Regions from separate parts of the Klebsiella quasivariicola genome, predicted to be linked through region 1. Evidence: predicted binding sites of a transcription regulator. Region 1 holds the regulator's gene; each other region holds the start of a gene.
What was found. The regulator PurR, encoded in region 1, represses purine synthesis genes. The targets are predictions, from matches to a motif close to CANGCAAACGTTTGCNTG.

Region 2: B8P98_RS27800 (NCS2 family permease) is a predicted target of PurR. The motif match lies at 6,775-6,792, and genes of this name have one in related genera.
Region 3: purM (phosphoribosylformylglycinamidine cyclo-ligase) is a predicted target of PurR. The motif match lies at 5,218-5,235, and genes of this name have one in related genera.

Annotation. Positions count from the first base shown of each region.
Region 1 is NZ_CP022823.1:2,506,844-2,517,493, reverse strand. Features, by position in the region: gene B8P98_RS12560 (TetR/AcrR family transcriptional regulator) at 13-612, shown strand; gene nemA (alkene reductase) at 666-1,763, shown strand; gene gloA (lactoylglutathione lyase) at 1,842-2,249, shown strand; gene rnt (ribonuclease T) at 2,385-3,032, shown strand; gene B8P98_RS12540 (Grx4 family monothiol glutaredoxin) at 3,081-3,428, opposite strand; gene B8P98_RS12535 (C40 family peptidase) at 3,769-4,638, shown strand; gene B8P98_RS12530 (helix-turn-helix domain-containing protein) at 4,593-5,078, opposite strand; gene sodB (superoxide dismutase [Fe]) at 5,564-6,145, shown strand; gene B8P98_RS12520 (MFS transporter) at 6,209-7,375, opposite strand; gene cydH (cytochrome bd-I oxidase subunit CydH) at 7,542-7,634, opposite strand; gene purR (HTH-type transcriptional repressor PurR) at 7,927-8,952, shown strand; gene punR (DNA-binding transcriptional activator PunR) at 8,971-9,882, opposite strand; gene punC (purine nucleoside transporter PunC) at 9,994-10,650, shown strand, end outside.
Region 2 is NZ_CP022823.1:5,525,984-5,536,633, reverse strand. Features, by position in the region: gene mnmE (tRNA uridine-5-carboxymethylaminomethyl(34) synthesis GTPase MnmE) at 1-1,012, shown strand, start outside; gene B8P98_RS27825 (GNAT family N-acetyltransferase) at 1,131-1,550, shown strand; gene B8P98_RS27820 (MFS transporter) at 1,650-2,828, shown strand; gene yidZ (HTH-type transcriptional regulator YidZ) at 2,803-3,762, shown strand; gene B8P98_RS27810 (4'-phosphopantetheinyl transferase family protein) at 4,073-4,648, shown strand; gene B8P98_RS27805 (NADPH-dependent FMN reductase) at 4,687-5,253, shown strand; gene B8P98_RS27800 (NCS2 family permease) at 5,335-6,672, opposite strand; gene yieH (6-phosphogluconate phosphatase) at 6,842-7,507, shown strand; gene B8P98_RS27785 (glucosamine-6-phosphate deaminase) at 7,577-8,296, opposite strand; gene B8P98_RS27780 (esterase) at 8,345-9,511, opposite strand; gene B8P98_RS27775 (carbohydrate porin) at 9,550-10,650, opposite strand, start outside.
Region 3 is NZ_CP022823.1:1,440,379-1,451,028, reverse strand. Features, by position in the region: gene B8P98_RS07345 (DnaA inactivator Hda) at 1-378, opposite strand, end outside; gene uraA (uracil permease) at 477-1,763, opposite strand; gene upp (uracil phosphoribosyltransferase) at 1,850-2,476, opposite strand; gene B8P98_RS07330 (6-phospho-beta-glucosidase) at 2,693-4,126, opposite strand; gene bglK (beta-glucoside kinase BglK) at 4,136-5,029, opposite strand; gene purM (phosphoribosylformylglycinamidine cyclo-ligase) at 5,293-6,330, shown strand; gene purN (phosphoribosylglycinamide formyltransferase) at 6,327-6,968, shown strand; gene ppk1 (polyphosphate kinase 1) at 7,150-9,210, shown strand; gene ppx (exopolyphosphatase) at 9,214-10,650, shown strand, end outside.

The sequences.
Region 1 (10,650 bases):
ACAGTGTGCTCCATGAACAGACACAGCGAATGCGATACCCGAGAACATATCCTGGTCACCGGCGAGCAGCTCTGCATGCATCGCGGTTTTACCGGAATGGGCTTGAGCGAACTTCTGAAGACGGCGGAAGTGCCCAAGGGCTCTTTCTACCACTACTTTCGCTCTAAAGAAGCCTTCGGCGTCGCGCTGCTTGAACATCACTATACCGGCTATCTGCAGCGCCTGGTCGACCACTTCGATCATGGCGACGGCAACTATCGCGACCGTCTGCTGGCTTATTATCAGCACACGCTGAACCAGTTCTGCCAGCAGGGGATTATTAGCGGGTGCCTCACCGTTAAGCTATCGGCGGAGGTGTGCGACCTGTCAGAAGATATGCGCGCCGCCATGGATCGCGGCGCCAGCCAGATTATCGCCCTGCTGGGCGAGGCGCTGGAGAAAGGACGTCAGGAGGGTAGTCTGACGTTTGACGGCGAGGCCATGACCCTGTCGCAGGTGCTGTATTCCCTGTGGCTCGGCGCCAACCTGCAGGCCAAAATTACGCGTAGCGCAACGCCGCTGGAAAGCGCCCTTGCCCACGCCAAACAGATTATTGCGGCGCCTGCTGTTTAACAGGCGTTTTTATTTCATCAGTTACTAGACGACCGGTCTACTCAGGAGTCATTATGTCGGAAGCAAAATTATTTAGCCCGCTGAAAGTCGGCGCGGTGACCGTTCCTAATCGCGTATTTATGGCGCCGTTGACGCGTCTGCGCAGCATCGAGCCGGGCGATATTCCTACCCCGCTGATGGGCGAATACTACCGTCAGCGCGCCAGCTCCGGCCTGATCATCAGCGAAGCAACGCAGATCTCCGCTCAGGCCAAAGGCTATGCCGGCGCGCCAGGGCTGCACAGCCCGGAGCAGATTGCCGCCTGGCAGAAAATCACCGCCGGCGTGCATGCCGAAAACGGCCATATCGCCGTGCAGCTGTGGCACACCGGGCGTATTTCCCATAGCAGCCTGCAGCCTGGCGGCGCCGCCCCGGTCGCACCGTCGGCGCTGAGTGCTGGCACCCGCACCTCCCTGCGCGATGAAAACGGTCATGCCATCCGCGTCGATACGTCTATGCCACGCGCGCTGGAAACCGCAGAGATCCCGGGAATTGTCGACGATTTCCGTCAGGCGGTCGGCAATGCCCGCGACGCGGGTTTCGATCTGGTTGAACTGCACTCGGCCCATGGCTACCTGCTGCACCAGTTCCTGTCGCCTTCCTCTAACCATCGCACCGACCAGTACGGCGGCAATGTGGAGAATCGCGCTCGTCTGGTGCTGGAAGTGGTCGACGCCGTGAGCAAAGAGTGGAGCGCCGACCGGATCGGCATTCGTGTGTCGCCAATCGGCAGTTTCCAGAATGTCGATAACGGCCCGAACGAAGAAGAAGACGCGCTGTATCTGATTAGCGAGCTGGCGAAACGCGGTATCGCTTATCTGCACATGTCCGAGCCGGACTGGGCGGGCGGCAAGCCTTACAGCGAAGCCTTCCGTCAGAAAGTCCGCGACCGCTTCCCGGGGGTGATCATTGGCGCTGGCGCCTACACGGTAGAAAAAGCCAACGACCTGATCAACAAAGGGCTGATTGATGCCGTAGCCTTTGGCCGCGATTACATCGCCAACCCGGATCTGGTAGCTCGCCTGCAGAAAAAAGCGGCGCTTAACCCACAGCGCCCGGAATCCTTCTACGGCGGCGGCGCGGAAGGCTACACCGATTATCCGACTCTGTAATCCCTCCATTGATAGCGGCGACATATCGCCGCTATACTCAACGCTCTGATCTATCAAATAAACTGCATAGGGGACATTATGCGCTTACTCCACACCATGCTGCGCGTTGGCGACCTGCAACGTTCAATCGACTTCTATACCAACGTGTTGGGCATGAAGCTGCTGCGCACCAGCGAAAACCCGGAGTACAAATACTCCCTCGCCTTTGTCGGCTACGGCGAAGAGAGCGATACCGCGGTGATTGAACTGACCTACAACTGGGGCGTGGACAGCTATGAGCTGGGTACGGCCTATGGTCATATCGCCCTGAGCGTCGACAACGCTGCCGAAGCCTGCGAGCGGATCCGCCAGAACGGGGGCAACGTCACCCGTGAAGCCGGACCGGTAAAAGGCGGCACCACCGTCATCGCCTTCGTGGAAGATCCGGATGGTTACAAAATTGAGCTGATTGAAGAGAAAGATGCCGGCAAAGGCCTCGGCAACTAACGCTTCACGGCCATAGCCTTTGTTTTCATGGCTCGCCCGGGCGCTGCGGCGCCCGTTGTTTTCACCCCTGCCTGCTGCAAGCCGCGGCAAAATTTGCCATAATGCGCGCTACTTTTTTCCAGCTAAGAGAATCTGATGTCCGAGAACGCTCAACTGAATGGTCTGTGCGACCGTTTCCGCGGTTTTTATCCAGTGGTAATCGATGTCGAAACCGCCGGATTTAATGCCAAAACCGACGCCCTGCTGGAGATCGCCGCCATTACGTTAAAGATGGATGAGCAAGGCTGGCTGATGCCCGATGAAACGCTGCATTTCCATGTTGAACCTTTCGAGGGCGCCAATCTGCAGCCCGAAGCGCTGGCCTTTAACGGGATTAACCCGCACGACCCGCAGCGCGGCGCCGTCAGCGAATACGATGCCCTGCATGCCATCTTCAAAATGGTACGCAAAGGGATGAAAGAGAGCGACTGCAGCCGGGCCATCATGGTGGCGCATAACGCCACGTTTGACCACAGCTTCACCATGACCGCCGCCGAACGGGCGGGGCTAAAACGCAACCCGTTCCATCCGTTCGTCACTTTCGACACCGCCGCGCTGAGCGGGCTGGCGCTGGGCCAGACGGTGCTGTCCAAAGCCTGCATTGCCGCAGGCATGGCGTTCGACGGTGCCCAGGCCCACTCCGCCCTCTACGATACCGAACAGACGGCGCAGCTGTTTTGCGAGATTGTGAACCGCTGGAAGCGGCTCGGCGGCTGGCCGCTGCCTGTGGCGACGCCGGAATGACAAAAAAAGCGACTTCCCGGGAAGTCGCTTTTTTGCTGATGGCGGGAACTACTCCGCTTTCGGCTCGTCGGTGTGGTACTTCGCCGCCGTCTCTTTGATCAGCTGCTGCAGTTCGCCGCGCTGGTACATTTCGATGACGATATCGCAGCCGCCCACCAGTTCACCATCTACCCACAGCTGCGGGAAGGTCGGCCAGTTGGCATATTTAGGCAGCTCGGCGCGGATGTCCGGATTCTGCAGAATATCAACGTAAGCAAAACGTTCGCCACAGGCTGACAGCGCCTGAACGGCCTGGGCAGAGAAACCGCAGCTTGGCAGTTTCGGCGACCCTTTCATGTACAGCAGGATCGGGTTTTCAGCGATTTGGCGTTGGATTTTTTCTAAAGTCGAGCTCATTGTCGTGCTTCCTTAAACTTCTTTCTACGGCAGTAACTTGTCATTGTAGCGTCCTGAAGGCAGGACGGATAATAACATTTTCTTCACTATTCCTATTTTATCTTCTGTTGCGCGAAGTTGCCTTAAAAATATCATTTTGATGGCGCGGGCTAGCGCGCATTGCGCATTTTCTGCGCGAGACGGTCAATGTCTGACGCGTTTTCTTGCAATCGTTAACCAATCGACATTTTTGATACAAAAGAATATTAACTTTCCGGTTTTTTTTGCTTTAGAATCGTTCCGGTTTGTCATTCATCATCAGGCATTTGTACATGTCTGTAATTAATCAGGGGATTGCTCAGTGGCGCGGCTAAACAAAATCGCGATATCGCTCTGTGCATTACTGTTCACATCTATCTCATTCACGCCACTGGCTCATGCGTCAGGGCATTCTCACGCCTCTGCCTCGCCAAAGGCGTTGGCCGCGAAAAGTGGCTCAGAGCGCAAGAAAAAAACCAGTCAAAAAAGTAAAACCACCGCTAAAACCACCAGTAAAAAGTCTTCCAGCACCCGGCTCCCTTCCCGCACTACCGCCGCAAGCCAAACCGCACTAAACCGTCAGGCCGCCGGCGTTACGAAAAAATGCGTCCTGCGTAAAGGCTATAAAAAGCAGTGTGCGAAAACGATCGCCGCCAGCGCCGAGCCGACTCTGGCGCTGAACAGCGTCAAAAGTAAATGCGTGGTGCGTAAGGGCTATAAAAAACGCTGTAAACCCGAGGCCAGCGAAGCGAATCTGACGATTGCCGACGCGCATAAAGTCCGGGTACAAAAAGCGCAAAGTACCGCCATGAATAAACTGATGGGCCAGCTGGGTAAACCGTATCGCTGGGGCGGCACCTCGCCGCGTACCGGCTTTGACTGCAGCGGGCTGGTGTATTACGCCTACAAAGACCTGGTTAAGATCCATATCCCGCGTACCGCCAACGAAATGTACCACCTGCGTGACGCGCGTCCGGTGGATCGTGACGAACTGCAGAGCGGCGATCTGGTCTTCTTCCGCACCCGCGGACGCGGCACTGCTGACCACGTTGGCGTCTACGTTGGCAATGGGAAATTTATTCAGTCACCGCGTACGGGACGCGACATTCAAATCACCTCCCTGAGCGAGGACTACTGGGTTCGCCATTACGTTGGCGCCCGTCGCGTCATGACGCCGAAAACCATTCGCTGATCCCGGTCTGCCGCCGACGCGGCAGGCCGCCTCCCCTGCTCGTTCCCCATCCCCACCCGCAGAGGATATTGCAAATTGCTCTCTTTGCCCGGCGTTTCACGACGATAGCGGGTCGGCGACATGCCAAAGTGACGGCGGAAAGCACGACAGAATGCCGCCTGTCCCTCGTAACCGAGACTCTCAGAGATACTCTGCATAGAGGCCTGGGTCTGCGTTAAATAGATCGTCGCAATGGACATCTTCCGCCGACTGACGTAATTCGCTAACGTACAGCCGGTCACCATGGCGAATTGCCGCTGGAAATACCAGTGCGAATACCCGGACTTTTTGGCAATCGCGCTCACCGGCAGGGTGTCAAATATGTGGGCTTCGATCCAGTCAACGATCCCCTGCACCACCGGGATCATTTTTGGACTCACCACCTCATCTGTTCTTTTCATCGTGAACATCCTGTTGGTCACTTTCGTCGGGTGGCTATATTTGTCATACAAATATGAAAATAGACAATGAATTATTGGCATAGCGGTGATTGCCTGGATGCATATTTAATTTAATAAGTTGATTTAACAAAGATTGGCTAGCATGCAGTGGTTGTGCAACGCGGCCGCCATTTAGGGAAAGCGGTCGGGTTGACCTGTCAACGACAGAATTCACAACGGCAGATACTGGCTACTAATACATTTTTGTTACATTACCAGGCGGAAAGCGCCTCGGTTTTCCAGAAAACGGTTAAGTCTTCGACAGTTGCGCCTGTCACAATAACCTTTATGGTGGTAAGGCTTTTCACTGCCGGCGGCAAATGTTAACATTCTCAATACAATAACACGCCCGGGACGCGACAGCGTTGGGCGGTCAGAACACGATTCAGGTGAAAACCTCATCCTGTCAATGTGAGATAAAACAAAAAGTTATAAGGAGAGTAGCAATGTCGTTTGAATTACCTGCATTACCATATGCAAAAGACGCCCTGGCGCCGCACATTTCCGCAGAAACCCTGGAATACCACTACGGTAAACACCACCAGGCATATGTCACTAACCTCAACAACCTGATCAAAGGCACCGCGTTCGAAGACAAATCCCTCGAAGAGATCGTGCGCACTTCTGAAGGCGGCGTATTCAACAACGCAGCGCAGGTATGGAACCATACTTTCTACTGGAACTGCCTGGCGCCAAACGCCGGCGGTGAACCGGAAGGCGAATTAGCGGCAGCGATTGCAAAATCCTTCGGCAGCTTTGCTGATTTTAAAGCGAAATTTACCGATGCCGCAGCGAAAAACTTTGGCGCCGGCTGGACCTGGCTGGTCAAAAATGCTGACGGCAGCCTGGCTATCGTCTCCACCAGCAACGCCGGTACGCCGCTGACCACTGATGCGAAACCGCTGCTGACCGTTGACGTCTGGGAACACGCTTACTACATCGATTACCGCAATGCCCGTCCAAGCTATCTGGACCATTTCTGGGCGCTGGTTAACTGGAAGTTTGTTGCGGCCAACCTGGCGGCATAAACGACAAACCGCAGCAGGGTCTCCCCGGCTGCGGTTCTTTTTTAGCCCTTCCCCATCCAATGATTACTGGCTGGCGAAAGCCTCTTCCGGCTGCGCTCGTCCGCTAAACCAGACCAGCAGCAGCGCCAGACCGGCGATAATCGCCCCCATCACCGGCACAAACGCATAGCCCAGTCCGCCAGAGATCACCGCCCCACCGGCGGCAGCGCCCAGCGCGTTGCCGAGGTTAAACGCGCCGATATTCACCGAAGAAGAGAGTCCCGGCGCTTCATGTGCCACGCGCATGACGCGCATCTGCAGCGGTGGCACTACCGCAAAGGTGGCAGCGCCCCAGACAATCATGCTGATGGCCGCCCCGACCTGAGATTGCGCCAGCAGCGGGATTGCCAGCATGATCGCCATCAGCAGCAGCAGAAATCCTTTCAGGGTGCCGGAGACCGACCGGTCGGCGAATTTACCGCCCAGATAGTTACCCAGCGAAAAGCCGACGCCAATCAGCACCAGCATCGCGGTAATGAACAGCGATGAAGCGTGGGTCAGCGTATTGAGCACTGGCGAAATGTAGGTATACAGCGTAAACATCGCACCCGCGCCCAGGACGGTAGTCAGCAAGGCAGAGAGCACCTGAGGGCGCAACAGGACGGCCAGCTCTTTTTTGACTTCAGGGCGTTCACCCGCACTGCCCTTCGGCAGGGAGAACCACAAGCTGACCATTGCCAGCAGGCCTAACCCCGCGGTGGCGAGGAAAGACATTCTCCAGCCAATGGTTTCGCCAAGCCAGGTGGCCGCCGGTACACCGCCAATGTTGGCGATAGTGAGTCCCATAAACATGGTGGCTACCGCGCTGGCCTGCTTATGTTTCGGTACAACGCTGGCCGCCACCACCGACCCCAGGCCAAAGAACGCGCCGTGGTTGAGGCTGGTAATAATGCGCGACAGCAACAGCGTGGTGTAATCCGGCGCGATGGATGACAACAGGTTGCCGACGGTGAAGATCCCCATCAGAAAAATCAGCGCATTGCGCCGTGCGCGATGTGACAACAGCAGGGTCATCAGCGGTGCGCCGACCATGACGCCGATGGCATACGCACTGATCAGCATTCCCGCCACCGGTATCGAGACGTCCACACCTTTCGCAATCACCGGCAGCAATCCCATCGGGGAGAACTCGGTGGTGCCGATGCCAAAGGCGCCGATCGCCAGCGCGAGTAAAGGAAAGTTGATTTTCATTCAATGACTCCATCAGGCCGTCAGAGAGGACGGCGTAACATCAGAAGTCAAAAGCATGACATCAATCACAAAAAAACAAAAGTGAACGAAATGACAAAAGATTTTTGCAGAATTGATAATAATAGCGGTGGAGAGGGAGGAGGCGCGCTCCTCCCGCAGCGGAAACTTAGTGCAGTATGGCGGTCAGGCTGAAAGCGACAATCACGCCGAGAGCAATAATCGTGGTGATCAGCGAAAACTTTAAATTGGTATCCATCATTTTTCCCTCTAGTTATCCCCACACCAAAAGTGAGCTTGCTCATTTTTGCACAAAAAATCGCAAAAATCTTCCGGGATTTAGGGCGATGCACATTTTTGCTCTTCCACTTTGCCCCAAGATCGGACAAAATCCCACGCTAATTTAAAAGCGTATCGGCCATTGACCCCTTCCTGTCGTTCTGTGTCGTTTTCCCGACGTGATGCAATGTTGAAAATTGTATTCAGGGTGTGTGTAGGCAAACGTTTACGTATCGATGATCAGGCGATCAGGTCAAGGCATGGAGTGAGATGTAATGGCAACTATTAAAGATGTAGCGAAGCGCGCAAACGTTTCCACTACAACTGTATCACATGTAATTAACAAAACCCGTTTCGTTGCCGAAGAGACGCGTAATGCGGTGTGGGCGGCGATCAAAGAGCTGCACTACTCGCCGAGCGCCGTGGCCCGCAGCCTGAAAGTCAATCATACAAAATCGATTGGCCTGCTGGCGACCAGTAGCGAAGCCGCCTATTTCGCTGAAATTATTGAGTCCGTGGAAAAGAGCTGCTTCCAGAAGGGCTATACCCTGATCCTGGGTAACGCTTGGAACGATCCGGAAAAACAGCGCGCCTATCTGTCGATGATGGCGCAAAAGCGCGTCGACGGTCTGCTGGTGATGTGTTCTGAGTATCCGGATTCGGTTCTGAGCATGCTGGAAGAATACCGCCATATTCCGATGGTGGTGATGGACTGGGGCGAAGCGAAAGCTGATTTTACCGATGCGGTGATCGATAACGCCTTCCAGGGCGGTTATATTGCCGGACGCTATCTGATTGAGCGTGGTCATCGCGAAATCGGCGTGATCCCGGGGCCGCTGGAGCGCAATACCGGCGCAGGACGCCTGGCCGGTTTTATGCAGGCAATGAAAGAAGCGCATATCAACGTGCCGGAAAACTGGATTGTGCAGGGCGACTTCGAACCTGAGTCCGGCTACCGGGCAATGCAGCAGATCCTGAACCAGCAGCATCGCCCAACGGCGGTATTCTGCGGTGGCGATATCATGGCGATGGGCGCTATCTGCGCCGCAGACGAAATGGGGCTGCGCGTGCCGCAGGACATTTCGCTGATCGGTTATGATAATGTGCGCAACGCCCGCTATTTCAGCCCGGCGTTGACTACCATTCATCAGCCAAAAGATTCGCTGGGCGAAGCCGCGTTTAACATGCTGTTGGATCGTATCGTCAACAAGCGTGAAGAGTCACAGTCTATCGAAGTTCATCCCCGACTGGTCGAACGCCGCTCGGTGGCGGATGGCCCGTTTGTCGATTATCGCCGCTAAGGCCTCTGCGGGCGCGGATCATTCCGGCGCCCGCAGCCACTCCCGGTTTAGCGTATCGCTGTCTCCCAGATAGTCCAGCATCCAGTTCAGCGCCGGTGAAGCGTCACTCTGCTGCCACGTCAGGCAGCAGGCGGCATCCGGGAACGGATTTTCCAGCGCCAGTGCGGTCCATTCACCGCGATCTATCCATGGACGGGCAAAATGGCTCGGCACCATACCGACGCAAAGTCCAGCCGACAGACAGGTAGCAGACGACTCCCAGTCGGGAACGACCACCCTCTTCTGATTATCCAGTAACCATGTCGTTCGTTTGGGCAGTGAACGTGAGGTATCCTCTCGCACCAGCGACGGCCAGTTGCGCAGAACATCGTCGCTCAGAGGGCCATCCATCTTCGCCAGCGGATGATCGCTTGACACCACGCAGTCCCAGCTCAGCATTCCCATATCGCGGAACGCATAGCGGCCGCCGACCGGGATAGATCGCGTTGCGCCGATCGCCAGCTCTACACGGCCATCGGCCAGGGCATCCCACACGCCGTTGAATACCTCCTGAAAGACGATCAGTTCGACGTCGGGAAAATGGCGATAGAAATCGACGATCATCTGGCGCATGCGCGCCGGTTTCACAATATCGTCCACCGCGATCGACAACTGTCCGCGCCAGCCGTTGGCGATTTGCTGACACTGCTGGCGGGTGATCTGCATTTTTTTGATAACAGAGCGCCCTTCCTGTAAGAACCAGACTCCAGCCGGGGTCAGCGCCACGTCACGATGACGCCGCTCAAACAAGGGAACCGCCAGCCATTCTTCAAGCTGACGCACGGTATAGCTGACCGCGGAAGGGACCCGGTGCAGCTCCTGCGCGGCAGCGCTGAAACTGCCATTACGGGCAACGGCATCAACCACTTCCAGAGAGTATTCAGACCACATATTCTGCCTGCAAATTTTTTGAATGCATGTGACAAATATTAGCGTTTCACAAGCCACAATGCACTGCCTACACTCTGCGCCATCGTACCTGCCGTCAAAAATGAGAACGTTATGTCACAACCTGGGAAAGGATTTTTAGTCTGGCTGGCTGGCCTGAGCGTGCTGGGCTTTCTGGCCACCGATATGTACCTGCCGGCGTTTGCCGCCATGCAGCAGGATCTCAATACCTCCCCCGCCTCAATCAGCGCCAGCCTGAGTCTGTTTCTCGCTGGCTTCGCACTGGGCCAGCTGTTTTGGGGGCCGCTGTCAGATCGCTACGGGCGTAAACCGGTGCTCCTGAGCGGGCTGGCGATTTTCGCTCTCGGCTGTCTGGGAATGCTGTGGGTGCACAATGCCACTCTGATGCTGGCGCTGCGCTTTCTGCAGGCGATCGGCGTCTGTGCCGCGGCGGTTACCTGGCAGGCAATGGTCACCGATTACTATCCCGCACAGCGGACTAACCGTATCTTCGCTACCATTATGCCGCTGGTGGGATTATCGCCAGCGTTGGCCCCGCTGCTGGGCAGCTGGTTGTTGATTCACTTTGAGTGGCAGGCCATCTTCGCCACCTTGTTTGCAATTACCTTGCTGCTGATGCTGCCGGCATTGCGCCTGAAGGCAGCGGCAAAGCCAGTCGCCGTGACACAGCAGAAGATCACCTTCCTCGCACTGCTGCGTTCGCGTGAATACAGCGGCAATGTCCTGATCTACGCCGCCTGTTCCGCCAGC
Region 2 (10,650 bases), 2.5 Mb from region 1:
CGACAAGCTCGACCTGGCGCAGGCCGAAGCCATCGCCGACCTTATCGACGCCAGCTCAGAGCAGGCGGCGCGCTCGGCGCTGAACTCGCTGCAGGGGGCGTTCTCCGCGCGGGTGAACCATCTTGTGGAAGCGCTCACTCACCTGCGCATCTACGTGGAAGCGGCCATTGACTTCCCGGATGAAGAAATTGATTTCCTCTCCGACGGCAAAATTGAAGCCCAGCTGAACGAGGTGATGGCCGATCTCGACGCCGTCCGCGCGGAAGCTCGTCAGGGCAGTCTGCTGCGCGAAGGGATGAAGGTGGTGATCGCCGGGCGGCCGAATGCCGGTAAATCGAGCCTGCTGAACGCCCTGGCGGGCCGCGAAGCGGCGATCGTTACCGATATCGCCGGCACCACCCGCGACGTGCTGCGCGAGCATATTCATATTGACGGTATGCCGCTGCATATCATCGATACCGCGGGCCTGCGCGATGCTAATGACGAAGTGGAGCGTATCGGCATTGAACGCGCCTGGCAGGAGATCGAGCAGGCTGACCGGGTGCTGTTTATGGTCGACGGCACCACCACCAGCGCCGTTGACCCGGCGGAGATCTGGCCGGACTTTATTGAGCGCCTGCCCGCTAAACTGCCGATTACCGTGGTGCGCAATAAAGCCGACGTCACTGGCGAAGCGCTGGGTATCAGCGAAGTCAATGGCCACTCACTGATCCGCCTGTCGGCACGTACCGGTGAAGGGGTCGAGGTGCTGCGTAACCATCTCAAGCAGAGCATGGGCTTCGATACCAATATGGAAGGCGGCTTCCTCGCCCGTCGTCGCCATCTGCAGGCGCTGGAAGAGGCGGCGAATCATCTGCAGCAGGGCAAAGCCCAGCTGCTGGGCGCCTGGGCCGGAGAGCTGCTGGCGGAAGAGCTGCGCCTTGCGCAGCAGGCGCTGAGCGAGATCACCGGAGAGTTCACCTCCGATGACCTGCTGGGCCGCATCTTCTCCAGCTTCTGTATCGGCAAGTAACCGTCAGTCCGTAAACGTTCACTCACCCGCATTAACGCCGCGTTAATGCGGGTTTTTTCTTGCCCTTTGCGGCGCAACGTTCTCTACTTTTATCTTCCCCCAGCCGCGAGACTAAAACATGACCGTTGAATATACCGTGATCGAGAAGGTGCCCTCCGCCGAAGCGTTTTGCCACCTGCGAGTGGCCGCCGGCATGTCATCGCGCCCTCTGGAAGGCGCCAGAGCCGGACTGCCGCACAGCTGTTACGGCGTACATATCCTCTGGCAGGAGACGCCGATCGCCATGGGGCGTATCGTCGGCGATGGCGCTATCAACTTCGACATTGTCGATGTCGCCGTCGATCCGGCTCACCAGGGAAAAGGCCTTGGCCGGCTGGTGATGGAGAAACTGATCGCCTGGCTGGACGCTAACGCCTTTGACGGGGCCTACGTCACACTGGTGGCGGATGTTCCCGAGCTATACGCGAAATTCGGCTTTGAAAGCGTTCGGCCGGAAAGCGAAGGGATGGCCCGCGTCTGGCGAACCCGGAGTCGTTAACTCGCGTTTCCTGCCAGGAAAAGAGCGTTGTCCAAATGGCAACTCGTCTTGCGGGGCGTTCCTCACTATGCTGAACGCCATTCACATCGCGAGGATCCCATGACACGCTTTCTTCTTTGCAGCTTTGCCCTGGTTCTGCTCTATCCCTCTGGCATCGATATGTATCTGGTCGGCCTGCCGCGTATTGCGCAGGACCTGGGAGCCAGCGAGGCGCAATTGCATATCGCCTTTTCGGTCTATCTGGCTGGCATGGCCTCCGCGATGCTGTTTGCTGGCCGCATCGCCGACCGCTCCGGACGCAAGCCTGTCGCCATTGTGGGCGCGGCGATCTTTATTATCGCCTCCCTGCTCTGCGCGCAGGCGCACACCAGCAGCCACTTCCTCACCGGACGCTTTATCCAGGGGATCGGCGCCGGCAGCTGCTACGTGGTGGCTTTCGCTATCCTGCGCGATACGCTGGACGATCGTCGCCGCGCCAAGGTGCTGTCGTTGCTCAACGGCATTACCTGCATTATCCCCGTCCTGGCGCCGGTGCTTGGTCACCTGATTATGCTGAAATATCCGTGGCAGAGTCTGTTCTACACCATGACCGGCATGGGCATCATGGTCGGTTTGCTGTCGGTCTTTATCCTGCGCGAGACGCGCCCGACGGCGCATCCGCAGACGGTCATGCAGCAGCATGGCGTCAGTGAGTCGCTGCTGAACCGCTTTTTTCTCAGCCGCATTCTTATCACCACCCTCAGCGTGACAGCGATCCTGACCTACGTGAACGTCTCTCCGGTACTGATGATGGAAGAGATGGGGTTCGACCGGGGAACTTACTCAATGGCGATGGCCCTGATGGCGATGATCAGCATGGCAGTCTCCTTCTCGACGCCGTTCGCCCTGTCGCTATTTAACCCCCGCACCTTAATGCTGACCTCGCAGGTGCTGTTCCTGGCGGCCGGCGTGACGCTGAGCCTCGCCACTCGCCAGGCTGTTACCCTGGCCGGGCTGGGAATGATTTGCGCCGGCTTTTCCGTCGGCTTCGGCGTCGCGATGAGCCAGGCACTGGGGCCCTTCACGCTGCGCGCGGGCGTCGCCAGCTCGGTTCTCGGCATCGCGCAGGTGTGCGGTTCATCGCTGTGGATTTGGCTCGCCGCCATCATCGGACTCAGCGCGATGAATATGCTGATCGGGATACTCATTGCCTGTAGCATAGTGAGCCTTGTTTTATTACTGGTCGTCACCCCGCCGCGGGTAGCGCAATACAATGAAGAAGCCGCTGTCGAGTCTTGATCTTAATTTACTCCTCTGCCTGCAACTCCTGACCCAGGAGCTCAGCGTTACCCGTACGGCGAAGCGGATGAACGTTTCGCCGTCAGCGGTGAGCAAGTCGCTGGCCAAACTGCGCGCCTGGTTCGACGATCCGCTGTTTGTGAAAACCCCGCGGGGTCTGGCGCCTACGCCGCTGGTCAGCAGCATGGAGCAGGATCTGGCGGACTGGATGCAGATGGGCAACCAGATCCTCGATAAACCACACCACACCATGCCCAGCGGCCTCAAATTCGAGCTGGCGGCGGAAACGCCGCTGCTGATGATCCTGTTTAACACCCTCTCCCAGCGCATCTATCAGCGTTATCCTCAGGCATTGATTCGTTTGCGCAACTGGGACTACGACTCCCTGGACGCCATCATTCGCGGCGAGGTGGATATCGGCTTCTGCGGGCGTGAAAGCCATCCGCAGTCGCGGGAGCTGCTGAGCCTGCTGCCGTGGTATATCGATTTTGATGTGCTGTTCACCGATCTGCCGCAGGTCTGGCTGCGCGCCGATCATCCGGCGCTCAAAGAGGAGTGGGATCTGGCGGCATTCTTACGCTATCCGCATATCACCATCTGCTGGGAACAGCGCGATACCTGGGCGCTGGACGATGTCCTGCAGGAGCTGGGGCATAAGCGTAACGTAGCGCTGACCGTGCCGGGGTTTGAGCAATCGCTCTTTATGGCCGCTCAGCCGCAACACACCATGCTGGCCACCGCGCCGCGCTACTGCCAGCACTATAATCAGCAGCACCAGCTGCCGCTGGTTTCCCGGCCGCTCCCCCTGGAGACGCAGCATCTGGAAAAGCTGCGCGTTCCCTTCACCCTGCTATGGCATAAGCGCAACAGCTACAACCCGAAACTCGTCTGGCTGAGAGATACGCTAAAAGTACTCTATTCCGGTACGCTGTAAGCCTTGATTTAGGCCGATTCCCCCCTATTGCGCAAGAATTTGTAAAATTCAAACAAATTCCCTTTTCAAGGGGGGATTTCGGCATTAAAACCTGTTAATACCAGGCGATAATAGCGCCCACTTTCTTTACCCATGTCCATTACTCACGGAGCGACGTATGGCAACGCATTTTGCAAGAGGGATTCTCAGTACCGGAGAGCCGCTATCGACACGTTTGTCAGCGGCCTGTCATCAATCCGCACGTCTTCTCCCGACATATCGCCAGGCTCGCTTTCGCGCTTCGCGCTCGCTGCTCGCCGAGCTGCTGTTTATGCTATATGGCATCAGTGAGCTGCCTGAAATCATCAGTGAAGCGAATGGCCGACCGGTTTTTAGCGATCGCCATCTTCCCCGCTTCTCTATCTCTTATACTGGTAATATCGTTGGCGTCGCGCTGACCACCGAGGGAGATTGCGGCCTCGACATGGAACTACAGCGCACTGTCCGCAGCCACGACGCCGACAGACAAAATTTCAGTAACAACGAGAATCTGTGGATTAACATTCAACACGATCCGGACGAAGCGCGCACCCAGCTGGTTGCGCTACGCCGCAGCGTGCTGAAACTGACAGGAGAAGCACCGGCGCAACTACAACTGCTGCCGGGCTCTGGCCGCCTGCGTACCGCCGGCAGCCAGCCGATAGAAGCCATCTGTGATGCTGAATCACTTCTCGTCTGGTCGATTGCCGCTACCCCGAATATTGGCCCGCTGAAGGTCTGGGAATATGACGGTAAGGGGGGCGACTGGTGCAGCCTGCCGGATGCCCAGCGGCGCGCGCGCGAGCCCTCGGCGCGCCTGATGCGCTTTACCAGTTTACCCACGGAAAAAACCCTATCCCTCAATTGACCGGTCTCACCGGCATATCATGATAAAAAGGAGCAATCATGTCAGATACTTTGAAAGTGGTTACGTTACTCGGCAGCCTGCGTAAAGGGTCGTTTAATGGAATGGTCGCGCGTACCCTGCCAGGCATCGCGCCTGCGGGTATGGAAATCGCGGCGCTGCCGTCGATCGGTGATATTCCGCTTTACGATGCCGATATGCAGGAGGAAGAAGGATTCCCACAGCGCGTACAGGAGATTGCGCAACAGATCCGTGAGGCGGATGGCGTGGTAATTGTGACTCCCGAATATAACTATTCCGTGCCTGGCGGCCTGAAAAACGCCATCGACTGGCTGTCACGCCTGCCCGAGCAGCCGCTGGCCGGCAAACCGGTTCTGATTCAAACCAGCTCAATGGGCGCCATTGGCGGCGCACGCTGCCAGTATCATCTGCGCCAGATCCTGGTGTTCATGGATGCGATGGTGATGAATAAACCGGAATTTATGGGCGGCGTGATCCAGAACAAAGTGGATCCGCAGTTGGGTGAAGTGGTCGATCAGAGTACTGTCGACCATCTGCGCGGCCAGCTGACCGCCTTTGGAGACTATATTCAGCGCGTGAAAGCGTAAAGATCAAAACTGTCTGGTTACCTCTCCCACAGGAAGAGGAAACCAGAACTAAAGCCCTTTTCTCAGAAAAGGGCCTGCTGCTTATTTCGCATCAATAAAGACAATTTTCAGCACAAACAGCAGCGAGACGATAATCACGCACGGACTGAGCTCGCGCAGACGGCCGGTGCCGATCTTCATCACGCAGTAGGAAATAAAGCCCAGGGCGATACCTTCGGTGATCGAGAAGCTAAACGGCATCATCACCGCGGTGATGAACGCTGGTACCGCCTCGGTCAGATCGTTCCACTTCACCCGCGCGAGGCTGGAAGTCATCAGCACGCCGACGTAAATCAGCGCACCCGCGGCGGCATAACCAGGAACCATCCCCGCCAGCGGCGACAGGAAGATTACCAGCAGGAACAGGATACCGACGACAACGGCAGTCAGGCCGGTACGCCCGCCCACGGAAACGCCGGAGGAGGATTCGATATAGGCCGTTACCGAAGAGGTACCAATAAAGGAACCAGCAACGGACGACACGCTATCGACGAACAGCGCCTGCTTCATGCGCGGGAACTTACCCTGCGCATCCGCCAGCCCGGCTTTATCTGTGACGCCAATCAGGGTGCCGGAAGAGTCAAACAGGTTAACCAGCATGAACGAGAAGATCACGCCCGCCAGGCCAAGATTCAGCGAACCGGCCAGATCGACCTGACCCACAACCGAGGTCACGCTCGGCGGCGCGGAGACGATGCCGGTGTAGTGCACATCGCCCAGCATCCAGCCCAGCAGGGTAGTCACTACGATAGAAACCAGGACCGCGGCGTGAATGTTACGCGATGCCAGAATCGCGATGATAAAGAAGCCCAGCACGCCCAGCAGTACGCTGTGGGAGGTTAAATGACCAATGCTGACCAGCGTTTCCGGATTAGCGACGATAACCCCGGCGTTTTTCAGGCCCATCATGCCGATAAACAGACCGATCCCACTGGTGATCCCGACGCGCAGGCTAAGCGGAATATTGGCGATCATCCAGTAACGTACGCGGAAGATGGTCAGCAGCAGCAGACCCACGGCGCCCCAGAAGATGGCGCCCATACCGACCTGCCATGGCAAACCCATCGCCTGCACCACTACAAAGGCGAAAAAGGCGTTCAGCCCCATCGCTGGCGCGAGGGCGACCGGCAGGTTCGCAAACAGCCCCATCAGGATACTGCCGAAAGCGGCAATCAGACAGGTGGTCACAAACACGGCGCTGGTATCCATACCCGCCACGCCAAGAATTTGTGGGTTCACGAAGACAATGTACACCATCGTCAGGAACGTGGTGAAACCGGCGATCGCTTCAGTGCGCACCGTGGTGCCATGCTCGCGCAGTTTAAATACGCGCTCCAGCAGACCCTGGCCAGAAGACTGGCTGGTTTGTTGTTGACTCATTATCGGTTTCCGAACGTAAGGAGGGAAAATTCGAGGCTATCCTATACCAAATTACAGCACCAGGCGCGGTTGTATGGTAATTTTTTTCATTTATTTTGCTTATACGGCAACGATTGCGTCGCGGCATTGGGCATTACGAAAACGTTAAACTTGTTAATATGGAAAGGCTATGACTCAACCAGAAGCAGTATTTTTTGACTGTGACGGCACGCTGGTCGACAGTGAGGTGATTTGCTCCCGCGCCTACGTTCACATGTTCCAGGAATTCGGCATTACGCTGGACCTGGCGGAGATTTTTAAGCGCTTCAAAGGGGTAAAACTGTACGAGATTATCGACACCATCAACGCTGAGCATGGGGTTAACCTGCAAAAGGCCACTCTTGAGCCGATTTATCGGGCGGAGGTGGCCCGTCTGTTCGATAGCGAGCTGGAGGTGATTGCCGGAGCCCAGGCGCTGCTGGATGCGGTAAGCGTCCCGATGTGCGTGGTTTCCAATGGTCCGGTCAGTAAGATGCAGCACTCGCTCGGTCGCACCGGCCTGCTGCATCATTTCGCTGACCGCTTGTACAGCGGCTACGATATTCAGCGCTGGAAACCCGATCCGGCGCTGATGTTCCATGCGGCAAACGCCATGCAGGTGAAAGCCGAAAACTGTATCCTGGTGGATGACTCCAGCGCCGGTGCTCAGTCGGGGATTGCCGCCGGCATGGAGGTGTTTTATTTCTGCGCCGATCCGCATAACCAGCCGATCAATCATCCCAAAGTGACGACCTTTACCGATCTGGCAGAGCTGCCGGCATTGTGGAGAGCGCGTGGCTGGGATATTACTCGTTAAGACCCGGCGTCGCTACGCTCGGCCGGGCTACGGTTGATCACAATGGTAGCCCCGCTGGCCAGCGGCTTTTTAGTGCTGCAATTCCGCCGCTGCCGCCTTATCGGCAATAATCACCAGCGAAGGGTGCAATTTGAGCACTGAAGCCGGCACCTGCTCGCTGACCGGGCCTTCCACCACCTGCTTTAACGCGTGCGCTTTTGCGGCACCGCTGACAATAAGCAATAGATTTTTCGCCGCCATCACGCTTCTCGGCCCCATGGTGACATAGCTGTCCGGTACTGCCGAGATATCCCCGCCCATCTCGCTGTTAGCGACGAGAGCAATCATATTCCCGCGAATCGGCACTTCGACCGTCTGATCCTGAAAGCGGGTGATATTCGGCAGGTTGCCGCAAAAATGGCCGTCGGCCCCCAGCCCCAACACCATCAGATCAAGGCCGCCTGCCTCTTCCAGCTGGCGATCGTGCTGCGCAGCGTTCTCCAGCGTCAGCTTGTGAATATTCTCTTCTTTGATCTGTGCCGGGGTAAAAAACAGCTGACGCAGGTTGGAAATGGTTACGCCTTCTCGCGACTGGCCGCGAAAGGGGATCTCATCGAAATTGTAATAGTGCACCCGATCATAGAAGGCTTTGCCTTTCACGGCGGCGGTTAGATGCGCATACATCCGCTTTGGTGTGCTGCCAGCCGTCATCGCCAGATTCACCCGCCGCGGCGCCGTGATATAGCCCAGAACATGATGGCTGGCGACCAGGCTCATCTCTTCATAATCTTCGGTCACAATCATTTTCATCTTGTCTTCCCTCACAAGCGGAAAAGGGGGCTCACCGCCCCCGCAAGGTTATTTAAACAGTTTTTGTACAAACTCGGCGTAGGCCGGGCGCCAGACGTCCATTTCATGGTTCAGGCCTGGATACGAGTGATAGTCGAAGTTAATCTTCTGTTTTTCCAGCTCGCTTTTCAGACCAGCAATGTCTTTGCCGGTAACGGAATCTTTTTCTCCGACGACCACGGTAAAGTTGCGCAGTTGCTTATTGATCGCGTCAGGCTGCTTCAGCTGCGCTTCCACGCCGGCATTCGGCACCGTGGTGGTCGTGACACCGCTAAAGGTCGCGAGCCAGCCAAAGCTCTCCAGATGATTCATTCCTGAAACCAGCGCCTGATAACCGCCCTGGGAGAGGCCCGCCAGCGCCCGGCCGTCGGCATCTTTACGCACATTAAACCGGGTATCGATCAGCGGAATAATATCCTGCATCAACTCGTTATCCGCCGCCTGCGCATTGAGGGGATAGAAGGTTTTGCGCCGCTCCTGCGGTGGGAAGTTTTCCGCTATCGCTTCCGGAGTATCGGTTTCGGTATCCGGGACCACCACCAGCATCGGCTTGATTTTGCCCTCCGCCAGCAGGTTATCCATGATTTGCGGGATCCGCCCTTGATCGATGGCCGACAGGCCGCTGTCGCCAAAGCCATGATAGAAATAGAGCACCGGCAGCGGGTCACCGCTTCCGCTATAACCCGGCGGCGTCCAGACATACAGACGACGTTCGGCGTTCAGTGCCTTCGAGTGATAGGTGAGGGTGCGCAGATCGCCGTGCGCGACCGCCCGATCGTCAAGAATACTGCCCGGCACCAGAATCAGACTGGTGTTCACCTGGCGCTGCGGCTTCTGATAGCGGCTGCCGGTATCTACCGAGCGGAAGCCATCCACATCGAAATAGTATTCATAGAGATTGGCTTTCATCGGCTCGCTTTTCCATGTCCAGACTCCGTCCGCTGCTTTGGTCATGTCGTGCGAGACAAAGGAGTCCGGCGTGGCGCCTGTCACTACCGAAACCCGCCGGGCATCAGGGGCAAACAGGCGGTAAGTGATACTCTTATCCGCGTTAACCTGGGTGATAAAGTGGCTCACCGGTTGGCCCGGGTCCGGCATTGCGGGTAATGGCGCCGCCTGCAGGGTAAACGCCGCGCCCGCCAGCGCCAGTGCGAAATAAATTGCATGTCGTTTCATCGTTATTCCTCTTCCGTTGTGTCCGTTCTGTTATCGTCTTACCACCAGATTTCCGCCTGCGCCCCCACGGCAAACTGATCGTTTTTACCGTCTTCAAAAATGCTGGTGGTATTATTCGCGGCCTTATCCAGGTCGATATCCTTCGCTTTAATATAGGTGGCATAGAAGCGAATTTCCGGGCGCGAGGTCAGCATACTGGTATTGACTTTGAAGGTATGGAACAGCGTGGTCTTGTAGCCGGACTCGTTATATTTCTTGCCGGTAACATCTTTGTTTTGCTGTTTGAAGTATCCCAGCTCGACGCCGGTCTGGTTGTATTTATCCCAGATATAAGCCGGTCGCAGGACCGTGCGAATGGATTCAAAATCGGAGTGGGCTCCGGTCTCGTAGCTATAGACGTCGTTGCCAAAGGAGTAGACGATGGCATTCGCCATAATAATGTCATCGCGTAAATAGGTTTCCCCCTGCGAGGTTAAGCGCACAGCGGTGCCATTGGTATGGTCGCCATAATAGCGGCCGTTAAAGGTGGTATAAGGGCTGGATCCGGCATAGCGCGAGAAGCTGCTGGCAATAGAGTTATTGGCCAGTAAGAAAGAGAATTCGTTAAAGCCGCCGTTAGCCCATTTCTGCGTTAACGAGGTACCCGCCATCCAGGTATCTTTCCATGGATAATAGCCTTCATTGCCCTCTTTATATTTCTCTGATGAACTTTCATTGGCGGCAACATAGCGTCCGCTAACCATCAGGCTGGCTTTATCCCACAGCGGGATCTCTTTGTAACGGATATCCAGAGTATTGGTGTTAATTTGCTGCTTATTGCTCAAAGAACGGTCGTAATCATCGACATCTTCGCGAATCAACGCGATATCGAATTTCCCGGCGCCTACCTGCCAGTTTTCCAGCCCCACGCCGGCCGCCGCATCGGTTCTCTGCGTTTTCCAGTCCAGCATCTGAATTTCGATTTTTGGCGCGCCGTGTTTACCGACCCAGAAATCAGCTTCCGGCGCAAACGGCAGGAACCCTTTGGTGTTAACGTACATATCCGAGAACTGAATGTAGTTTTCGCCGCCGGCGTTGTCCCCAAACCAGCCAGTGGAGTACTGCTGGCCAACGTTCCCGTCGAGCATCACGATGGCATC
Region 3 (10,650 bases), 1.1 Mb from region 1:
TTCCAGGATCCGGTTGTAGAGATTAAAGATAGCCATCTCCCAGGGCTCATCGCCGGCGACGCACTCGATGTTATCGATGCAGACCAGCGCCAGCTGTTCCATCCCCTCCAGCACCTCCGGCACAAACCACGTCCGTTTATCCAGCGGCACATAGCCCACCGCATCCCCGCGCTGGGAAAGCTCCGCGCAGGCGGCGTGTAACAGGTGGCTGCGACCTGCCCCTTCACGTGACCAGATATAAATGTACCCGCTGTGTTCCTGGCGTAGTACGTTCTGGAGGGCAGCAAGTAGGGAAGGATTATCACCCGGCCAGAAACTCGCGAAGGTTTCGTCGTCAGGAAGATACAGTGGCAAAGAGAGCTGTGCCGGTGCGTTCAGATGGACCTCAACATAGGCTTACAGAAAAACGCGAAGAGTTTACCACAGATTTAGGTCCGGAGAGAACCGGGCGGGATCGCCGCCCGGTCAGGAGATCGTTATTTAACCTCTTCGCTATCCGCCGCGTCGAGGACCACCTCTTCCGGACGCAGGACACTGATAAGCTTGAAAATCAGGCTGAGTGCGATGCCCACGATGGTCGCCAGCGCCATCCCTTTCAGCTCGGCGGCGCCAATGTGCACTTTAGCGCCGCTAACGCCGATGATCAGGATCACGGAGGTGAGGATCAGATTCTGCGCTTTACTGTAATCCACCTTCGATTCAATCAGTACGCGGATCCCCGAGGCGCCAATCACCCCGTACAGCAGCAGGGACACGCCGCCCATCACCGGCACCGGGATGATCTGGATAGCCGCCGCCAGTTTGCCGACGCAGGAGAGCAGAATCGCAATGATCGCCGCGCCGCCGATTACCCAGGTGCTGTAGACCCGGGTAATCGCCATCACACCGATATTTTCCCCGTAGGTGGTGTTGGGCGTCGAACCGAAGAAGCCGGAAACGATCGTCGACAGGCCGTTGGCAAACATCGAACGATGCAGGCCCGGGTCGCGGATCAGATCGCGCTTAACGATATTGGCGGTCACCACCAGATGCCCCACGTGCTCGGCAATCACCACCAGCGCGGCAGGCAGAATGGTGAAGATAGCAAACCACTCAAAGCGCGGGGTGTAGAAAGTCGGCAGCGCGAACCAGTGCGCCTCGGCGATCGGGGTGGTATCGACCACGCCCATCACAAACGACAGCGCATAGCCCACCAGCACGCCGATCAGGATCGGGATAATTGCCAGGAAGCCGCGGAACAGCACGGAGCCGAACACCGTCACCGCCAGCGTCACCATCGAGATAATAATGGTTTTACTGTCCGGTGACTGGCCGTCGGCTGGCAGCAGCCCAGCCATATTAGCCGCCACGCCCGCCAGTTCGAGGCCGATAACCGCCACGATGGCGCCCATCGCCGCCGGCGGGAACATCACATCCAGCCAGCCGGTACCCGCTTTTTTGACAATAAAGGAGACGATGCAGAACAGGACGCCGCACATAATAAAGCCGCCCAGCGCCACTTCGTAGCCCAGCGGCAACAGCAGCAGCACCGGGGAGATAAAGGCGAAACTCGATCCGAGATAGGCGGGAATTTTTCCTTTACAGATAAAGAGGTACAACAGCGTACCGATGCCGTTGAACAGCAGGACGGTGGCCGGGTTAATGTGGAACAGGATTGGCACCAGCACCGTTGCGCCAAACATGGCGAACAGGTGCTGCAAACTAAGCGGGATAGTCTGTAAAAGCGGCGGTCTTTCACTAACCCCGATAGCACGGCGCGTCATAATGTTTTCCTCTGAGATGGTTAGTTATGTGTGTTTTATTCAAAAAAAAGCCGACTCTCAAAGTCGGCTTATTTATCGTTATTCGATTATTTCGTTCCAAAAATCTTGTCGCCGGCATCGCCGAGGCCGGGAATGATGTATCCATGTTCATTCAGCCCCTTATCGACAGAGGCGGTGTACAGTTCAACGTCCGGGTGCGCTTTCTCCAGCGCGGCAATCCCTTCCGGTGCCGCCACCAGTACCAGCACCTTGATGCTGGAGCAGCCGGCGTTTTTCAGCAGATCGATTGTGGCGATCATCGACCCACCGGTGGCCAGCATCGGGTCAACCACCAGCGCCATACGCTCATCAATGTTGGACACCAGCTTCTGGAAGTAAGGCACCGGCTCGAGGGTTTCTTCGTTGCGATAGATACCGACCACGCTAATACGCGCGCTCGGCACGTGCTCCAGCACCCCTTCCATCATGCCGAGGCCGGCGCGCAGGATAGGCACAACGGTAATTTTCTTGCCCTTGATCTGCTCGACTTCCACCGGACCGTTCCAGCCTTCAATAGTGACTTTCTCAGTCTCCAGATCGGCGGTGGCTTCATAAGTCAGTAAGCTGCCCACTTCTGAGGCGAGTTCACGGAAGCGTTTGGTGCTGATGTCGTGCTCGCGCATCAGGCCCAGCTTGTGTTTGACGAGTGGGTGTTTGACTTCCACAATCTTCATTCTCTTTCTCCTCTGAGGGGCAGCCACAAAAAAAATCGCGGGATTATACCGCTTTTTTCGGATTAGGCCATACCCATCTTGCTTGACGTATATCAAGCAAAGTGATTTAGAGACAAAAAAACCGGAGGCGAGGCTCCGGCTTAGCTGCGGGTGCAGTCCATACGCTTACGCGGGCCTACGTGTATTGTAGGTCGGTTAAGCGTTAGCGCCACCCGACTACGACAGGTTCTCCCCGTTGCTGGCAATCACCTGCTGATACCAGGCAAACGACTTTTTCCGGCTACGGGCCAGCGTGCCGTTCCCTTCATTATCTTTATCGACATAAATGAAGCCGTAGCGTTTTTTCATTTCCCCCGTCCCGGCGGAAACCAGATCGATGCAGCCCCACGGAGTGTAACCCATCAGGTCGACACCATCCTCGACCACCGCCTTTTTCATCTCCGCGATATGGGCGGAGAGATAATCGATACGATACTGGTCATTGACGCTGCCGTCCGCTTCACGGACATCGATCGCGCCAAAACCATTTTCGACAATAAACAGCGGCAACTGGTAGTGATCCCAGAACCAGTTCAGCGAATAGCGCAGGCCAACCGGATCAATCTGCCATCCCCAGTCCGACTTTTTCACATACGGGTTGGAGACCAGGCTGGTGGTTTCATCATAGTCGAGCAAGGGGTTATCTTCGGTGGCTTTGGTGGCGAACGACATATAGTAGCTAAAACCAATGTAGTCGACACAGCCCTCGGTTAGCGCCTGGCGATCGGCCTCGGTGATATCGAGGGTAAAGCCGCGGCGGGCAAAATAGTTGAGCAGATGCTGCGGGTAGCGGCCACGCACGTGGACGTCGGTGAACCAGTAACGACGGTGCATGGCGTTCATCGCCATCATCATATCGTCCGGCGCGCAGGTCAGCGGGTAGATCGGACACATAGCGATCATGCAGCCAATCTGCAGCGCCGGATTGATCTCACGCGCCGCTTTTACCGCCAGGGCGCTGGCTACCAGCTCATAATGGGCAGCCTGGTACATCACCGGCTCCCGGTCTTCACCCGGTAAATACTTCAGGCCGGAGTTGGTGAAGGGGGCAAAGTCCTCATGGAAGTTGGCCTGGTTGTTGATCTCGTTAAAGGTCATCCAGTACTTCACTTTATGCTGATAGCGGGTGAAGACGACCCTGGCGAAACGCACGAAAAAGTCGATCAGCTTGCGGTTGCGCCAGCCGCCGTACTCGGTGACCAGGTGATAAGGCATTTCAAAATGCGACAACGTAATGACTGGCTCAATACCGTGTTTCAGACACTCATCGAACAGATCATCGTAAAACTGCAGGCCAGCCTCGTTCGGCTCCAGCTCATCGCCCTGCGGGAAAATACGCGTCCAGGCAATCGAGGTGCGGAAACATTTGAAGCCCATCTCGGCAAACAGCGCCAGGTCCTCCGGGTAACGATGATAAAAATCGATCGCCTCATGGTTCGGGTAGTTTTTCCCCGCCACCACCCCGTCAGTGATTTCCCGCGGCACGCCGTGAGCGCCAGCGGTCATCACGTCCGCGACGCTGATCCCCTTGCCACCTTCCTGCCAGCCGCCCTCTAACTGATGCGCCGCAACCGCGCCGCCCCACAGAAAACCTTCTTTAAATCCGGACATAGTCTCTCCCTAATGTCGATCGTCGCCAGGCGAACGATAGTGCTGATTGAAATGGTAAACCGCGCCAATCAGGCCGGCATCGTTGCCGTGACTGACGGTATCGAGATAGTCGGCAATGCCGAACCAGGCCAGATGCTCCTTTAGCAGCGCCAGAAACCCTGGACGTTCCACAATGCCGCCGCCGATAAATATGGTCTGCGGATCGAAGATATTGACGAGGTTATAGAGGCCCTGACCGAGGCCATTGAAGAACTCGGCGACCAGTCGCTGGCAGGCCGGGTCGCCGGCGTCATAACGGTCGAAAATCATTTCGCCAGTCACACTGTCCAGCGGCGCGCCAATATGTTCCGCATAGCGATGGCGCAGCACCCGCAGGGTGCAGTTCTCATTCATCGAATAGCGACGAGGATCGCGTCCGCCGGGACGGTCGGTGAGCATATAGCCGAATTCGCCGGCACGAAAACGCGCCCCGTGGATCAGCTGGTGTTGGCAATAAATCGCCCCACCAATGCCGGTGCCAATGGTGAGTACCAGAAAATTGGCCATCTCTGCCGCTTTGCCCTGCCAGCGCTCGGCCAGCAGCACACAGTTAGCGTCATTTTCCACCGCGACCGGCAGCCCTGTTCGGGCCTCGAGCCACGCTTTCATGGCGAAGTTATCAAATCGACGAATAGCGCCGCCCATGGTGATAAAGCCGCTATGCGGGTCGACATAGCCTGGCGCGCTAACGGCGATACCGCCGCAAGAGGGATGAGCCGCCAGCCACGACAGCATCGTCTGTAAGATGTGCTCACCATCGCTGTCATTGATTGACTGCTTCGCGGTTTCCAGCAGCCTGCCGTCCTGAGCCATCACGCCCATCTTTAACGCGGTGCCACCAATATCAAATGCCGCAATCTCCATTCATCCCTCCCCTGGCGTGCATAAATAACCGATCTAACGCGCGGCGAATCACCACAGAAACCGGTTTCAGTCGTATGATGAGGATTCCTTTACGCTGAGGCAAGCACAAGACTGTACCCGGTTTCATTTTCGTGAGCAGTATCAAATTTAACCATTCATCAGCGGTTTTACGCCAACTGTAAAGCAGGCTCGCAAACGTTTGCTTTCCCTGTTAGAATTGCGCCGATTTTTCTTGCTTACCGCAAACGCGTGGAGACTTCGCAGTGACCGATAAAACCTCTCTCAGCTATAAAGATGCCGGCGTGGATATTGATGCAGGCAACGCTCTCGTCGACCGTATTAAGGGCGTGGTGAAGAAAACCCGTCGCCCGGAAGTGATGGGGGGACTGGGCGGATTCGGCGCGCTGTGCGCACTGCCGCAGAAATACCGCGAGCCGGTACTGGTCTCCGGCACCGACGGCGTCGGTACCAAGCTGCGTCTGGCAATGGATCTGAAGCGTCACGACACTATCGGCATCGATCTGGTCGCTATGTGTGTGAACGACCTGGTGGTTCAGGGTGCTGAGCCGCTGTTTTTCCTGGATTATTACGCGACCGGTAAACTGGACGTCGATACCGCGGCCAGCGTCATTAACGGCATCGCCGAAGGCTGCCTGCAGTCCGGTTGCGCGCTGGTAGGGGGTGAAACCGCTGAGATGCCAGGGATGTATCACGGTGACGATTACGACGTAGCGGGTTTCTGCGTCGGGGTGGTGGAAAAATCAGAAATCATCGACGGCAGCAAAGTGGCCGACGGCGACGTGCTGGTGGCGCTGGCCTCCAGCGGCCCGCATTCCAACGGCTACTCGCTGGTACGTAAAATTATCGAAGTCAGCGGCGTCGACCCGCAGACCACCGACCTTGACGGCAAACCGCTGGCCGACCATCTGCTGGCGCCGACCCGCATCTATGTGAAATCGGTGCTCGATCTGATCGCCAGCGTCGACGTCCACGCTATCGCCCACCTGACCGGCGGCGGCTTCTGGGAAAACATCCCGCGTGTGCTGCCGGACAACACCCAGGCGGTGATTGATGAGTCCTCCTGGCAGTGGCCATCCGTCTTCAACTGGCTGCAAACCGCGGGTAACGTCAGCCAGCATGAGATGTACCGCACCTTTAACTGCGGCGTGGGGATGGTTATTGCCCTGCCGGCAGCGGAAGCGGACAAAGCGATTGCTCTGCTGAACGAGAAAGGTGAAAGCGCGTGGAAAATCGGGTATATCAAAGCCTCCGATTCCGAACAGCGTGTGGTCATTGCATGAAAAACATCGTGGTGCTGATTTCCGGTAGCGGCAGCAATTTGCAGGCGATCATCGACGCCTGCGGCCGGAAACAGATAAACGGCACCCTGCGTGCGGTATTCAGTAACAAGGCCGATGCGTTCGGCCTTGAGCGCGCGCGCGCGGCCGGCATTCCAGCCCATGCACTGGCGCAAAGTCAGTTTGCCGACCGGGAAGCGTTCGATCGTCAGCTGATGCATGAAATCGACGCCTACGCCCCGGATCTGGTGGTACTGGCGGGCTATATGCGTATCCTCAGCCCGGCATTCGTCAGCCACTATCAGGGACGCCTGCTCAATATTCATCCTTCGTTACTGCCGAAGTACCCTGGCCTGCACACCCATCGCCAGGTGCTGGAGAACGGTGACGAGGAGCACGGCACCTCGGTGCATTTCGTCACCGATGAGCTCGACGGTGGGCCAGTTATCCTGCAGGCCAAAGTGCCGGTCTTCGCCGGCGATAGCGAAGATGAGGTCACGGCGCGGGTTCAGACCCAGGAACATGCCATTTATCCGCTGGTCATTAGCTGGTTCGTCGATGGGCGTCTGCGTATGGAAGGCAACCACGCCTGGCTGGATGAGCGACAGCTTCCCCCCCAGGGTTATGCCGCCGAAGAATAAACCCCAGCCCTGCGTTTCCACACCGCGGGGCTTTTTTTTTTCATTAAAATTGTTTATTAATCAATCATCTCACAGAAATATTTCTTCTTACTGTCATATTGTTGTGACACAGTAAATCGCTATGCAGAAAAATTCGTCATAATAGTCTACGTCCTGTGAGTAAAACGGAGTGTGAGCGGTAATGGGCCAGGAAAAGCTATACATCGAAAAAGAACTCAGCTGGTTGTCTTTTAACGAGCGCGTGCTGCAGGAAGCGGCGGACAAGAGTAACCCGCTGATTGAGCGCATGCGCTTCTTAGGGATCTACTCCAACAACCTTGATGAATTTTACAAAGTACGCTTCGCCGAGCTTAAGCGGCGGATTATTATCAGTGAAGAACAAGGCAGTACCGCCCATTCTCGCCACCTGTTAGGCAAAATTCAGGCCCGGGTTCTGAAGGCCGACCAGGAATTTGATAGTCTGTACAACGAACTGCTGCTGGAGATGGCGCGTAACCAGATTTTCCTCATCAACGAACGTCAGCTGTCCGTCAATCAGCAGGCCTGGCTGCGCAACTACTTCAAGCAGTATTTACGCCAGCACATCTCGCCGATCCTGATTAACCGTGAAACCGACCTCGTGCAGTTTCTGAAAGATGATTACACCTATCTGGCGGTGGAGATTATCCGCGGGGAAAACATCAACTATGCCCTGCTGGAAATCCCGTCAGATAAAGTGCCGCGCTTCGTGAATCTGCCGCCGGAAGCGCCGCGCCGTCGCAAACCGATGATTTTACTGGATAACATCCTGCGCTATTGCCTGGATGATATTTTTAAAGGCTTCTTCGATTACGATGCGCTGAACGCCTACTCGATGAAGATGACCCGTGACGCCGAGTACGATCTGGTGCATGAAATGGAGTCGAGCCTGATGGAGCTGATGTCTTCCAGCCTCAAGCAGCGCCTGACCGCCGAGCCGGTTCGCTTCGTCTACCAGCGCGATATGCCGGACGCGATGGTCGAAATGCTGCGTGATAAGCTCTCCATTTCCAACTATGACTCAATGCTGCCGGGTGGTCGCTACCACAACTTTAAAGACTTTATCGGTTTCCCGAATGTCGGTAAGGCCAATCTGGTGAATAAACCCATGCCGCGTTTGCGTCATCTGTGGTTTGATAAATTCCGCAACGGCTTCGACGCCATTCGCGAACGCGATGTGCTGCTCTACTACCCCTATCACACTTTTGAGCACGTGCTGGAGCTGCTGCGCCAGGCCTCGTTCGACCCCAGCGTACTGGCGATCAAAATCAACATCTACCGGGTGGCCAAGGATTCGCGCATCATCGACGCGATGATCCACGCCGCCCACAACGGTAAAAAAGTGACCGTGGTGGTGGAGCTGCAGGCGCGCTTCGATGAAGAAGCCAACATTCACTGGGCGAAACGCCTGACGGAAGCGGGGGTCCACGTGATCTTCTCCGCGCCGGGGCTGAAGATCCACGCCAAGCTGTTCCTTATCTCACGTAAGGAAGGCGATGAAGTGGTGCGCTACGCCCACATCGGCACCGGAAACTTCAACGAAAAGACCGCGCGGATCTACACCGACTATTCACTGTTAACCGCCGATGCGCGCATTACCAATGAAGTCCGCCGCGTGTTTAACTTTATCGAAAACCCCTACCGCCCGGTAAGCTTCGATTACCTGCTGGTGTCGCCGCAGAACTCGCGCCGTCTGCTGTATGAGATGATCGACCGCGAGATCGCCAATGCGCAGAACGGGCAACCGTCCGGGATTACGCTGAAGCTGAACAACCTGGTGGATAAAGGGCTGGTGGACAGACTGTACGCCGCCTCCAGCTCCGGCGTGCCGGTCAATCTGTTGATCCGCGGCATGTGCTCGCTGATCCCTGGACTGGAAGGTATCAGTGAAAATATTCGCGTCATCAGCATTGTCGACCGTTTCCTGGAGCACGACCGGGTCTACTGTTTTGAAAATGGTGGCGATAAACAGGTCTGGCTCTCCTCTGCCGACTGGATGACGCGTAATATTGATTATCGTATTGAAGTTGCCGCTCCCCTGCTTGATCCACGTCTGAAGCAGCGGGTACTGGATATTTTTGATATCTTGTTCAACGATACGGTAAAAGCGCGCTATCTTGATAAAGAACTGAGTAATCGCTATGTGCCGCGCGGCAATCGCCGTAAAGTACGCGCACAAATGGCGATTTACGATTATCTCAAATCACTCGAACAACCCGACTAACCTATGCCACTAAACGAAAAAACCCCTCGGCCGCAGGAATTCGCTGCGGTCGACCTTGGTTCGAACAGTTTTCATATGGTGATCGCCCGTGTCGTCGATGGCGCCATGCAGATCATTGGACGCCTGAAACAACGCGTACATCTGGCCGATGGCCTCGATGAAAACTCGGTGTTGAGCGAAGAAGCCATGACCCGCGGGCTGAACTGCCTGTCGCTGTTTGCCGAACGTCTGCAGGGGTTCTCCCCCTCCAGCGTTTGCATCGTCGGAACGCATACGCTGCGTCAGGCGACCAACGCGGCAGAGTTTCTTAAACGCGCTGAAAAAGTGATCCCCTACCCGATCGAGATCATCTCCGGTAATGAAGAAGCGCGCCTGATTTTTATGGGCGTTGAGCATACGCAGCCGGAACGCGGACGCAAACTGGTGATTGACATCGGCGGTGGTTCAACCGAGCTGGTTATCGGTGAAGATTTCGAGCCCCGGCTGGTAGAAAGCCGCCGCATGGGCTGCGTGAGCTTCTCGCAGGCCTACTTCCCCGGCGGAACCATCAACAAAGAGAATTTCCAGCGTGCTCGCCTGGCGGCGGTCCAGAAGCTGGAGACGCTGGCCTGGCAGTTCCGTATTCAGGGCTGGACCGTGGCGCTGGGCGCCTCCGGCACCATCAAAGCCGCGCAGGAAGTACTGGTGGCCATGGGTGAGAAGGACGGATTTATAACGCCAGAGCGCCTCGAAATGCTGGTCAGTGAGCTGTTAAAGCATAAAAACTTCGACGCGCTCAGTCTGCCCGGTCTCTCTGAAGATCGCAAAGCGGTCTTTGCCCCCGGGCTGGCGATTCTGTGCGGCGTGTTTGACGCGCTGGCCATTAAAGAGCTTCGTCTGTCCGATGGGGCGCTGCGCGAAGGCGTGCTGTACGAAATGGAAGGCCGCTTCCGCCATCAGGATATTCGCAGCCGTACAGCACAGAGCCTGGCGAATCAGTACAATATCGATCGCGAACAGGCGCGCCGGGTGCTGGAAACCACCACCCATATGCTCGAGCAGTGGCAGGAGCAGAATCCCAAGCTGGCCAATCCGCACCTCGCGGCGCTGCTGAAGTGGGCGGTGATGCTCCATGAGGTGGGACTGAATATCAACCACAGCGGCATGCATCGCCACTCGGCCTATATTTTGCAGAACAGCGACCTGCCGGGTTTCAACCAGGAGCAGCAGATGCTGATGGCCACCCTGGTGCGCTATCATCGCAAAGCGATAAAACTCGACGACCTGCCGCGCTTTACGTTGTTCAGGAAAAAGCAGTTTCTGCCGCTGATCCAGCTGCTGCGCCTGGGCGTGCTGCTGAATAACCAGCGTCAGGCCACCACGACACCGCCAACCCTGCGGCTGCAAACGGAAGCTCACCACTGGACGCTGACGTTTCCGCACGACTGGTTTAGCCAGAAC